Regions from separate parts of the Mariniradius sediminis genome, predicted to be linked through region 1. Evidence: riboswitches for the same ligand, from Rfam matches in the RefSeq annotation. Region 1 holds a riboswitch; the other holds the start of a gene.
The links. A riboswitch is a leader RNA that binds a small molecule or an ion and turns the genes downstream of it on or off. The one in region 1 is predicted to bind S-adenosylmethionine.
Positions count from the first base shown of each region.

Region 2: another riboswitch for S-adenosylmethionine. It lies ahead of L0U89_RS11890 (trans-sulfuration enzyme family protein); the one in region 1 lies ahead of L0U89_RS10485 (O-acetylhomoserine aminocarboxypropyltransferase/cysteine synthase family protein).

Region 1 is NZ_JAKEVZ010000007.1:113,269-119,373, forward strand. It holds partial or broken gene L0U89_RS10475 (VOC family protein) at 1-201, opposite strand, end outside; gene L0U89_RS10480 (homoserine O-acetyltransferase family protein) at 252-1,310, opposite strand; gene L0U89_RS10485 (O-acetylhomoserine aminocarboxypropyltransferase/cysteine synthase family protein) at 1,362-2,666, opposite strand; SAM riboswitch class I at 2,840-2,939, opposite strand; gene L0U89_RS10490 (DUF4097 family beta strand repeat-containing protein) at 3,357-4,310, shown strand; gene L0U89_RS10495 (YbjQ family protein) at 4,307-4,630, opposite strand; gene L0U89_RS10500 (amidohydrolase family protein) at 4,753-6,054, opposite strand; gene L0U89_RS10505 (amidohydrolase family protein) at 6,085-6,105, opposite strand, start outside.
Region 2 is NZ_JAKEVZ010000008.1:154,465-160,569, reverse strand. It holds gene L0U89_RS11905 (ribose-phosphate pyrophosphokinase) at 1-470, shown strand, start outside; gene L0U89_RS11900 (50S ribosomal protein L25/general stress protein Ctc) at 507-1,076, shown strand; gene pth (aminoacyl-tRNA hydrolase) at 1,161-1,721, shown strand; SAM riboswitch class I at 2,103-2,205, shown strand; gene L0U89_RS11890 (trans-sulfuration enzyme family protein) at 2,389-3,561, shown strand; gene L0U89_RS11885 (serpin family protein) at 3,632-4,879, shown strand; gene L0U89_RS11880 (hypothetical protein) at 4,893-5,528, shown strand; gene L0U89_RS11875 (YdeI/OmpD-associated family protein) at 5,786-6,105, shown strand, end outside.

The sequences.
Region 1 (6,105 bases):
TAATGTGGTGGCAGCGAACTTTCCAATTTGGTCACCTCGGGCAAAAAAACACAACAGTACCGAAGTGCCACACCGGAAAAAGATGTGTCTTCCCTCGACCTTTGAAATCAAGGGCATTCCGAGTTTGCCATGGTAAAATGCCTCCGCGACCCCCAAATCGTCGACGTAAAGACAGGTTTCTTTGATTTGGGTAAAGTTCATGATTGGCTCATCGTTTTTCCCAAAAGAAAAAAACGGCCGAGAAGGCCGTCTTAACTGTGATTTCCCTCAAGATAAAAGCTCCTGAGGATATACTGCAGCTGCTCGTACTCTATCAGGAATGCATCATGTCCAAAGGTGGACTGAATCTCTCGATAGGTACCTTTGGGGACATGCTGTGCGATGAACTGGGATTCCTCCCTGACAAACAAAAGATCCCGGTCCACACCTATTGCAAGCAATCTGGATGGAATCTCGGCGAGGGCACGTTCCACTCCACCCCGACCCCTGCCTAGGTCATGGCTATCCATGGCCTTGCTAAGTACCCAATAGGAAAAGGCATTGAAGCGATTTGCCAATTTTTGGCCTTGGTACCTCAGGTAAGACGACACCCGGAATCCATCTAGTTTTTCGGATGAATCGGATTGTTTCTTGGCGAAATCCTCAGGATGCCGATAGGATATCATCGCGATAGCGCGGGCAGTTTCCATGCCTTTTTTGCCTGCTTCTGGGTGGTTTTCTCCCCATGTGCAGTCGGTCTCGATGGCCATTCTTTGGGATTCGTTGAAGGCGATTGTCCATGGAGAGGTTTTGGCATTGGACGCAAGGATGATGGTGTTCTTGACTTGATGTTGAAGCAAATACGCCCATTCGATGCCAACTTGTCCACCCAGCGAGCCACCGATAATCGTATTGATTTGATCAATTCCAAGGTGCTGACGAAGGTGTTCAAGACTCCTGGCCAAGTCCCTTGGGGTCAGATTTGGGAAGTCATAGAAATACGTCTTGCCGGTCTCGGGATGAATCGAAAGGGGATTTGTACTGCCGTAACAAGAACCCAACAGATTGGCACAGACAATGAAGTGGTTGGTTGGATCGAAGAACTTGTCCTCCCCAATGATTCCCGACCACCATTCTTGGGGATTGGCGTCGCCGGTCAGGGCATGGATGACCCAGACGACATTATCCTTCTCTGTGGTCAAATGCCCTTGGGTGGTATAAGCCAACTGGAATCCAGGAAGTGATTCTCCGGATTCTAATTCAAATTTCCCCTCAAATGTGAAGGTCTCTTGCGCCATGTCTGTAATCAGGTAATTGCTAGTCAAATTCATTCTAAGGTTGTTTTGGAATCCTTTTCCGCAACGGATTCCCGGTAATGTTGATTAGGGAAGACTGTCAAAAGCCTGCTGCAGGTCCTCTTTGATGTCTTCAATGTGTTCGATTCCCAATGAAAGCCTCAGCAGCGAAGGGGTCACGCCCGCGGCAAGCTGTTCCGCATCCGTTAGTTGCTGATGGGTGGTAGCCGAAGGTTGGATTATCAAGGTTTTCGCATCACCCACGTTTGCCAAGTGTGAAATCAGTTTGAGGTTGTTGATAAAGGTTGTCGCACTTTCCTTGGATCCTTTGATTTCAAAACTCAGCACGCCTCCGAAGCCGTTGCGTAGGTATTTCTTTGCCAGGGAATGGTAGGGGGAGGACGCAAGGCCTGGATAATTTACTTTTTGGACTTTAGGGTGTGACTCCAGCCACTGCGCGATTGCAAGGGCGTTGTCCACGGTTCTTTGGACACGTAGGGAAAGTGTCTCCAATCCTTGCAGCAAAAGGAAGGAATTGAACGGTGAAATCGCGGGGCCAAAATCGCGCAAACCTTCTGTCCTGGCGCGGATGGCAAATGCCATATTTGGCAAACCGAGCGGATTACCTTCGCCAAATACATCCCAAAATACCAAACCATGGTATCCTTCCGAAGGCTCGGAGAATTGGGGGAATTTGCCATTGCCCCAATTGTAGTTGCCACCGTCTACGATGATGCCGCCGATCGAGGTGCCGTGTCCACCGATCCATTTGGTGGCGGACGCAACCACTACATTTGCCCCGTGTTTGAGGGGTTGACAGAGGCATCCACCTGCGCCGAATGTGTTGTCTACAACGAGTGGCAGGTCATATTTTTTTGCCAATGCGGCTATTGCTTCGAAATCGGGCACGTTGAATTCCGGGTTTCCTATCGTCTCAAGATAGAGTGCCTTGGTTTTGCTATCGATCAGTTTTTCAAAATCCGCAGGATCATTTCCTTTTGCGATACGGGCTTCTATCCCAATGCGTTTGAAGGAAACTTTGAACTGGTTGTATGTACCACCGTACAAAAACGAAGTGGATACAAAATTGTCTCCAGCCTGCAGGATGTTGTTTAATGCCAAGAACTGCGCAGCCTGTCCAGATGCCGTCGCCAATGCGGCAACTCCGCCTTCCAATGCCGCTACCCTTTGTTCGAAGACATCGGTAGTAGGATTCATGATCCTTGTGTAGATGTTACCAAACTCCTTCAACGCAAAAAGATTGGCGCCATGGTCGGCTGAGTCAAATGTGTAGGACGTTGTTTGGTAAATGGGTACTGCTCGTGAATTGGTAGTTGGGTCTGGTTTTTGTCCAGCATGCAATTGGAGGGTTTCAAAACGAAAAGGTGCCATGGGATTGTTGGTTAATTGGTTATGGGAATGATTCTGAGCTTATGCAAGGCACTGTGTCCAATGCTTTTGCCAATAAGTAACAAGATAACAAAAAGGAAGAGCAAACGTCGCTGCCCGCAGCGATTCAAATCAACAATACTTGGGGAAAAGGGGAAGGGTTTCATTATGTTAAGAATTTATATTTCCAGAATGATCTGGCAGGAATTGGCACCTTGGTATTTCCAGGTTGCCAGAGGGTCATCGAGCCTGTCTCTCACCTCTTCTTTATAAATCCCAACACCAAAAAGTGAAAGGATATGCAAAGAAATGCCTCAATCCCCGCAATTGCAAAAAATCCCAATAAATAATTTGGCCTAGGCCCTGTTTCAATTTCGTGGTGATTGCCTCAAAAATCTTTTTGTCTTCAATAGGGGTGCGTGGTCTTTGGGTTGTCTTTTGGGAAAGGGGGGAAGTTAATTGTACAGCCGCAATCCCTGATCGGCCATTCCAGGATTTGGTTTTTGGTCGAAATTGGAACAAGGTGCACAATTATTGAGATTTGTAAAACCTTACAAATGAACCACTTTATTGACATTTGCTAAAAACAAAAAGGAAAAGTAGGCAAAAGATGCCTTCCACTTGGAAACCAAGGCACTATGGCACTGTATTGGCGAAACTATCAAAACAAACCAACAAATAAATCAAATTACCATGAGCACCATGTATTTAAAATCAAGAACTCTTGTAACCATTTTAGGCATTTTTGCCCTTTTGGGTCTCAATTCCTGTTTGGACAATGACCTCTCTGTGGTTTCCGAAATCAATCAGGATTTCAGCAGTATTACCGAAATCGAAGTAGAAGGCGCATTTCTGGAAGTGTCCTATGAAGGACAAGTTGGTAAACAGGATGTGACCTTAGATGCCCTCCTTCGTGCCAATTCGGATAATAAATTTGTCATTGAATTTGATGTCGAAGGTACGAGGCTCATCGTTCGGACCGTCAAAAAAGGAGGCACTTGGGGTAACTATCGTTCTGAAGGCTACATCAGGCTTACGGGACCTAAGTTGATGGAGGTAAACCTCAGTGCTGGATCCGGTTCATTGACAGCCAATAGCGTGGTCGGAACCGCGCCTCGATTTCTCGCAAGTTCGGGCAATATTCAAATTTCGGATATTACCGGCGACGATATTTACATCAATAATAGTTCGGGGACAGTATCCGGGACGGATTTGGCAGGAAACATCGGCGTAGTGATTTCTTCCGGGCGGATCAATATGCAGCGCATAGACGGAAATGTGGAAGCGGAAGCTTCAAGTGGGGAAATCAAGCTGACAGACGTCAATGGTCAAGTAAATGCTGTGGTATCTTCCGGAAAAATAGAATTGCAGCGGGTATTGAGTATCGGGAAAGGTCATCTTTCCTCGGGTCAGCTATTTGCGACCGCGACAGGACTGGGGCCAAACACTGACTTGAAATCTTCTTCCGGAAATATTTATATCCAAACTGGAAGCCGCCTAAGTGATTTTAATTTCAACATAACTGCCGGAAGTGGCTTTGTGCGCGTCGGCGACAGCCAATCATCCGGCAGTTTGGTGATCAATAATGGTTCTGCCCATACAGTCAGGGGCGAGGTGAGTTCTGGAAAAATCGAGATTGTCAATTAGGATTTCTTTTCGACTTTGACTGCGGTTCCGGCGGCCGTCACCATCAGCATTCCTTCGCGGATTGTCTCGTAATCCAAATCAATACCGATAATGGCGTTGGCACCGAAAGCCCTTGCCTGCATTTCCATCTCAGCCATCGCGGTGGCTTTTGCCTCCCTCAGGACACGCTCGTAGGCACCAGCCCTGCCACCGACAATGTCAGTAATGGTTGCGAAAAAATCCTTGAAAACGTTGGCGCCGATAATGGTTTCGCCGGACACGATGCCCAAATAGGCAGTTACGGTGTAACCTTCTAAACTATTGGTTGTGCTTACAATCATGGGTTATGGATTTAAGATGAAATAAATGATTTGAGTCTTTCTCGCTTGTCTGCAATGCAGATGCAATTTAACAATTGAATTGAAACAAAAAACCACGGTTAATTCTACCGTGGTTTTTTGTTTTAGTTCTTTTTCAGACCTGGAGACCTTTCGAGAAACTCTTGGTAGAGTTCGATATGCCTGCTGTTCATAGGGACTTTGTACCCATCAATGAATACGAAATTGATCTGGGTTTTGGTCTCAAACGGATCTCCGGTACAGACAAATAGCGTGGCGTCCTTTCCGACTTCTATCGAGCCCAATTTGTCAGCAACACCAAAGACCTCTGCGGCGTTGATTGTCACGGCCTTTAGCGCATCTTCTTTACCCATTCCATATGCCGCCGCAAATCCAGCGTTGAAGGGGAGGTTCCTGGTGTTTTCGGCGTCATTGGATCGGATGACGACTTTCACCCCAGCTTTGGCCATTTTTCCAGGATTGGTGTAGGCGGCATCATACCGATCGGATTGCCGGGTAGGGATCGACAGCATGGGGCCAACGATGACCGGCAATTTTGCAGCAGCGATCTTGTCGGCTACCCTCCAACCTTCGGCCACGCCCGTGAGGATTGCCTTCACCTTTTTTGATTCGATCCATTTGATGGCGTTGACGATGTCATTGGCAGCATTTACTTCCACCAGCAAGGGAAGCTCGCCAGCTATTACTTTGGCCAAGTGCTCCATTTCAGGGTAATACTGCAAAGTCACACCGGATTTGGTAAGTTGGTGATAAGTAACGGCCCTGTCCCAAATTTCATTCAGGCTCTTTTCTGCCTTTTCTGCTTCCTTTTGGACTTCTTCTTCGCTTCTCCTGTCCCAAGTGCTTCTTCTCGCAGAGGAGGGAAAGTTGAGTACCACGCCCTTGAATCCAGCATACATCTGGTCTGGCGTGTACCCGTTGAGGTTTATGAGGGCGGCGGTGCCCGGGAACAGACCTCCTGAGGGAACCGCTAGGGTAGTTGTTACACCACTGACCCGTGTGACTGGAATAGCCACCGAATTGGGATTCACCGCCACCAGTGCCTGCATGTTGGGCGTCACTTGCCCGATTTCGGCAAAATCCTGGGTTTCGGGTATGGAGTTCACTTCGACAAGACCGAGTCTGCTTCCTCCGTCTATCATGCCGGGGTAAATGAATTTGCCTGTACAGTCAATGACTTCCGCATCTCCGGCAGCGATGTTTTTCCCCATTGCAAGGATTTTGCCTTGGTCCATCAGGACACTGCCGTTTTCAATCACACCCTTCGTCACTGTTACGATGGTCGCATTTTGAAGCAGAAATTTGCCGTTTCTTGGTTTGACGAATTCCCCGTCAAATTGGGCCTTGGCCCAAAATGGTGACAGGCAAACCGCCAGGAGGAATATCGATTTTATGATCCTTTTCATCTTTTTCAGTTTGAATCTCTGGGATATTTCTTAGTGCTCGTGTGTAAATAG
Region 2 (6,105 bases), on a different contig from region 1:
ATTTGGAAAGGCTGAACCTTGACAACATGATTTTCGCTGCACCGGATGTGGGCGGAGTCGCGCGGGCAAGGGCATATGCAAAGCATTTCGAAGTAGAAATGGTTGTCTGTGATAAGCACAGAAAAAGGGCCAACGAAGTCGCATCGATGCAGGTAATCGGTGACGTGGAAGGCAAAGACGTCATATTGATCGATGACTTGGTCGACACGGCGGGCACACTTTGCAAAGCAGCCCAAATCCTGATGGAAAAAGGCGCAATCTCAGTCAGGGCTATTGCCACTCATGGTGTACTCTCTGGAAAAGCCTACGAGAATATCGAGAATTCTGTCCTTAAGGAGCTTGTCGTCACCGACACGATTCCGATGAAACAGACTTCTTCCAAAATCAGGGTATTGTCAGTAGCCGATCTGTTTGCCAAAGCCATCCACGCAGTGACCGGAAATACATCCATCAGTGCGTTGTTCATCTAGAATTTCAATCAATTATATACACTTAAAACAAATTTTATGAAATCAGTAGAGATTATAGGGTTTAAAAGAGCAAATCTCGAAAAAGGGGACTTGAACCAAATCCGTGAAGAAGGCAACGTTCCATGCGTAGTTTATGGACCTGCCCTGAAAGAGCAAATCCACTTCTACACGCCAGCTATTTTGTTCAAAGACCTCGTTTATACACCGGATGTACACATCGTAGACCTGAATATCGAGGGTGAAAAGATGAAGGCAGTTTTGAAAGACACCCAGTTTCACCCAGTGAGCGAAATGATGCTGCATGCCGACTTCCTAGCTTTCAGCCCGGAAAAACCGATCAAGTTTGAAATCCCGGTCGAAATCGTAGGTACAGCACCCGGCGTTCAGAAAGGTGGAAAGTTGGAATTCAAAACCAGAAGATTGGCAGTGAAAGGTTTGGCAGCAAACCTTCCCGATAAGATCCAAGCTGATATTTCAAATTTGGACTTGGGCAAATCAGTGAGAGTAAGTGATGTCAAGGCTGAGGGCTTTGAAATCCTTACAAGTCCAAACGTGACCATCGCGACTATCGGTATTCCAAGAGCATTGAGAGGCAAGAAAGAATAGTAACTTCTTCCAATCCAAAATCAGATTCCTGCCCCAAAAAGGCAGGAATCTTTATTTTTGCACACCTTACCAGAAACTTACACCATGAAATACCTCATCGTCGGTCTTGGCAATATTGGCCCCGAATACGAACTGACGCGGCACAATGTCGGCTTCCTCACTGTGGACCGCTTGGCAGACCGGGAAGGCGCCGATTGGAAAAGCAACCGCCTTGCCTTTACCGCCGAATTCAAACACAAGGGCCGGCAGATTCACTTGATCAAACCCACCACGTACATGAATCTCAGCGGGAAGGCGGTTAATTATTGGATGAAGGAATTGGGAATTCCCAAGGAAAACATCATGGTGATTGTGGACGATGTCGCGCTGCCTTTTGGAAAACTGCGCATGCGTGCCAAAGGCTCATCCGCCGGGCATAATGGCCTAAAGAATATCGAAGAACTGCTTGGTGGCCAGGATTATCCACGCTTGCGGTTTGGCATTGGGGATAATTTCCCAAAAGGACGGCAGGTTGAGTATGTTTTGGGAAGATTCACTGCGAAGGAATTTGACGAACTCCCGATTTTCATGGACAAGGCCATCGATATGTGCCTTAGCTTTTGCACCATCGGCATCCATATGACCATGACGCAGTTCAATGAGTGAAGGGACTTGGTGGTTAGTGGTTATTGGTTATTGGTTATTAGGTAAAAAGTCCATAGACCATGGTTTTGGGTTGGTGGGTCGAAAGACATCCGTCTATGGAAGGGATTGGGGTCAAGGGTCCGTAGCCAAAAAATTCACCCAAGATTTCCCAAATCAGACTCCAGGGATTGAATTCCCGATACCCGACCTTAAATCCGAGTTACGTTTCTTTCTCTTGCTTCTTGGTTCTTGCCTCTTGCCTCTTGCTTCTTGCTTCTTGGTTCTTGTCTCTCGCATCTCGTATCTCATATCTCATATCTCCCATCTCAAGTTCAAATCAATTTCCCCACATCCTTGCAATTCCAAGCCCTGATGCATTACTTTGCAGCACTTCAGGAAACTGATTTATAAAGAAGAGGCGAGAGAACAGGCTCGACGACCCTCTGGCAACCATTCAAAAACTATGAAAAGGTGCCAAAACCTGCCCATCTGGGAACTATAAATTGGAGATTATGACAAAGCTTTCTGTTCTTAGCCAACTTCGATCACTGGATTTTTTTAGGCTTGAGGCCTTTTCCCTGAGGATTATACAAAGACTTTCCAATCCGAAACCCACCAACCATGGACTATCGTCTATGGACTATTGTCTATTTACCACCAACCAATAATTACTCCCCACTCCAAACCTATGTCCCATTTCGAAACTGACGCCATACGGCTTTCCACTTCCAAATCCAACCAAAGGGAACATTCCGCCCCGATTTACCTTACCTCAAGCTTCACGTTCGAATCAGCTGAGGAAGCCCGTCAAATGTTTGCGGAGGAGATCGAGGGAAATATCTATTCCCGCTACGCCAATCCCAACACTTCCGACTTAATCCAAAAAGTCTGTGCCGCAGAAGGGACCGAAGCCGGAATTGCTACAGCTTCAGGGATGGCCGCGATGTTTGGAAGCATTGCCGCACTCCTGCAGCAAGGTGACCATGTCTTGGCATCCAGATCGCTATTTGGATCTACCCACCAGCTATTGACCCGCGTGTTTCCAAAATGGGGCATTACCTCCACTTATGGGGACATTTCGGATATCCAAAACTGGGAAAGCCTCCTGAGGCCAAACACCAAGATGCTCTTTATCGAAACCCCCTCCAATCCAGGTTTGGAGATCATAGACCTCGAATGGGCAGGTAAATTCGCCGAAACACATAACTTGATTTTGGTGGTCGACAACTGCTTCGCAACACCCTACCTACAGCAGCCTGCCAAATGGGGTGCACATATCGTGACACATTCGGCTACCAAGTACATCGATGGACAAGGCCGCGTTTTGGGCGGATTGATTTTGGGGAAAAAAGAACTGATCAAGGAAGTGGAGTTCTTTGCGAGGCATACCGGCCCGGCCCTCTCCCCTTTCAATGCCTGGATGCTCGCCAAAAGCATGGAAACCCTGGCTGTCCGCATGGATCGGCATTGCAGCAATGCACTCCGGGTTGCACAATACTTCGGGGGAAACAAACATTTGGATTTTGTGAAATATCCTTTCCTTCCTTCGCATCCACAGTTTGACCTGGCAAAAAAACAAATGAAGCAAGGAGGAGGCATCATTACGCTTTCCCTAAAAGGAGGTATCCAACGTGCCCAAAGGTTTATCGATTCCCTTCAGATGGTCTCTATCACGCCCAATCTTGGCGACAGCCGCAGCATTGTGACGCATCCGGCTTCCACCACACACAGCAAACTTACCGTGGATGAGCGGCAACTGGTGGGGATTTCAGACGGCTTGGTGCGCCTCTCGGTAGGCCTTGAGCATGTGGACGACATTATCCAAGATGTGGAAAGGGCATTGGATTTATCGACACAATGATCACTACTTTCAGTGCATCGTGTAGCGTTTCCAACGAGTAAGCCGTCATAGGAATACAAATCCATTACCCATGAAAACCTACCAAATTCTGATTGCGGCTGTGCTTGTCTTTTTGGCGGCTTGCCAGCCTTCCGAAGACCTGAAGCCCATTGAACCAAATCTCCGTACCCTATCCGCTGCAGAAGTCGAATTGTCCGATGCAAGCGGCAAGTTTGCCTTGGATCTTTTCCAGCAGCTTTACGACCCGGCGAAAACCAACCAATTCTTCAGCCCCTATAGTATCCATCAGGCACTTTCCATGACCATGAACGGCAATGAGGGCGATGTGCTGAAGGAATTTGTCGATGTACTGCGCTATGGAAACATCAGCCTCGATCAAGCAAACGCTGGCAGCAGAGATCTTCGGGAATTTTTACTGCAAGTAGATCCGAAAGTCAAATTGGCCATTGCCAATGCCATTTGGTACAAAAAAGAATACCAAGTGCAGGTTCCCTTCAAACAGACAGCACAGGAATATTATGATGCAGAGATCGCGGGATTGGACATGCTGGATCCGCAATCTGTTAACATAATCAACGATTGGATCGAAAAGCAGACCAACAACCTAATTCAGGATATGTTGGACAGAATTCCTGAAAATGCCGTCATGTACCTGGTCAACGCCATCTATTTCAAGGCAGACTGGAAATACCAGTTTGAAGCAAAAAACACCAAGAAGGAGCCATTTTTTCCTGCCCCCGGCCAAAGCGTACAAGTAGACATGATGGATCTTGGAAAAGCTTCCACGTTTAAGGTGGCTTTTGTCAATGGCTTCCAATACATAGAAATCCCCTACAGCACCGGCCAATACAGCATGGGAGTCCTCTACCATCCACAAGGCAATATCAATGAGATCGCCCAGCTCGTAAACTGGGAAAACATCCAATCATGGCGCAGAAACAGCACCGAGACGAATCTGATTCTGAAAATGCCAAAATTCAAGCTGCGGCAGAAGATGGGCAACATGAAGGACGATCTCATAGAAATGGGATTGGTAAAGCCTTTCTCCTTTAGCAGGGAAAACTTCACCAAGCTGTTTTCCAATCCCACGGATGAACTAAAGATCAGCCGGGTCATCCATGATGCCATGATAGAAGTGGATGAAAAAGGCAGCGAAGCCGCTGCGGCCACCGTCGTGGAGGTTGTCGAGAAAACGTCCGCGGGACCACCGATACCCCAGGTGCTGGTATTGGATAAGCCATTCATCTTCTTTATCCAAGAAAAACACAGCGGTGCTATTCTTTTTATGGGTAAATTGGGGAATCCTTCGATAATTTAGTTTCCGCAAATGCATGGTCAGAATCCTGCTTCTTTTGCCATTCTTGATCCTAGCTTCTTGTTCCAATGAAAAAGAACTACCTGAGCCAACCTGTGAGGTTAGCTATTTGTATGCGATATCTGGGGAACCGACGTCACTGACACCTATCACAGGCGTGTTATGGGTGGAGTTTTTGGATTCTGAGAATTTGGAAACCCAAATCCGATCTCTTTTTGATCGGTATGAGTTTTTAGACGAAAAATTGTTCCCTGTAGGAAATTTCTCAATTAGGGTTCCTTTTGGGTTAACATCCAAAGAATGTGATGACCTTTATCAATCTTTGGAAATCCTCAATCAGGATGAATTTGTTGCCGCGGCTACACCGAGGTTCAGACTTGATAGAAATGGAATAAATGACCAGATTCCATGGACTTTGGTCAACGGAATTTCAATCCATCCAAACAACGAAGGAGATATACCTGCAATCTTGGAATGGGCATTCGACAACGGATTGGATTGGGAGTCATCAACTTATTCGACTCAAAGTTTTGTGGTCAAAGATGTGAAAACTGGCTTTGAACCTCTGGAAATAGCCATAAAGGCACAAAAAGAACTGGATGTCAGTTGGGCTGCCGCAAACTTTATCGTACCAATCATGAGGTGGCCATGAAGTTTTTCCCTTTTTGATAACATCCATCATTTTCCCGAAATCAGACCTTTGATCCATGATGTCATGGTCAAGCCCGATGAATAAGGAAGAGACGCCGCAATTTCCACCGTCGTGGAGGTTGTAGAAAAGTTATCCGCTCTACCGCCGATACTACATTTTCTGGTGTTAGACAAGCCCCTTATCTTCTTTATCCAGAAAAACACAGCCGTGAAATCCGATTTTTGGGTAAATTGGGGAATCCAAACCAAGGACCACCGATGATAAAAGAAGACAATTGGAAGGAAGAACTCGAACTTTTGAGATCCATTTTGGCCGAGACAGAAATGGAACGAAGCATCAAGTGGGGCATCGATGTGTACACTTACAACGGGGCCAATCTTGTAGGAATTGCACCCTTCAAATCCTATGTCGGACTGTGGTTTTACCAAGGCGTATTTTTGTCAGATCCCTTGGGAGTGCTCAACAATGCCCAAGAAGGTAAGACCAAAGCCATGCGGCAGTGGCGCTTTGCATCCAAGGAAGATATCAATCGAGATCGAGTCCTATCCTATCTACGTGAGACAATCGAAAATGAAAA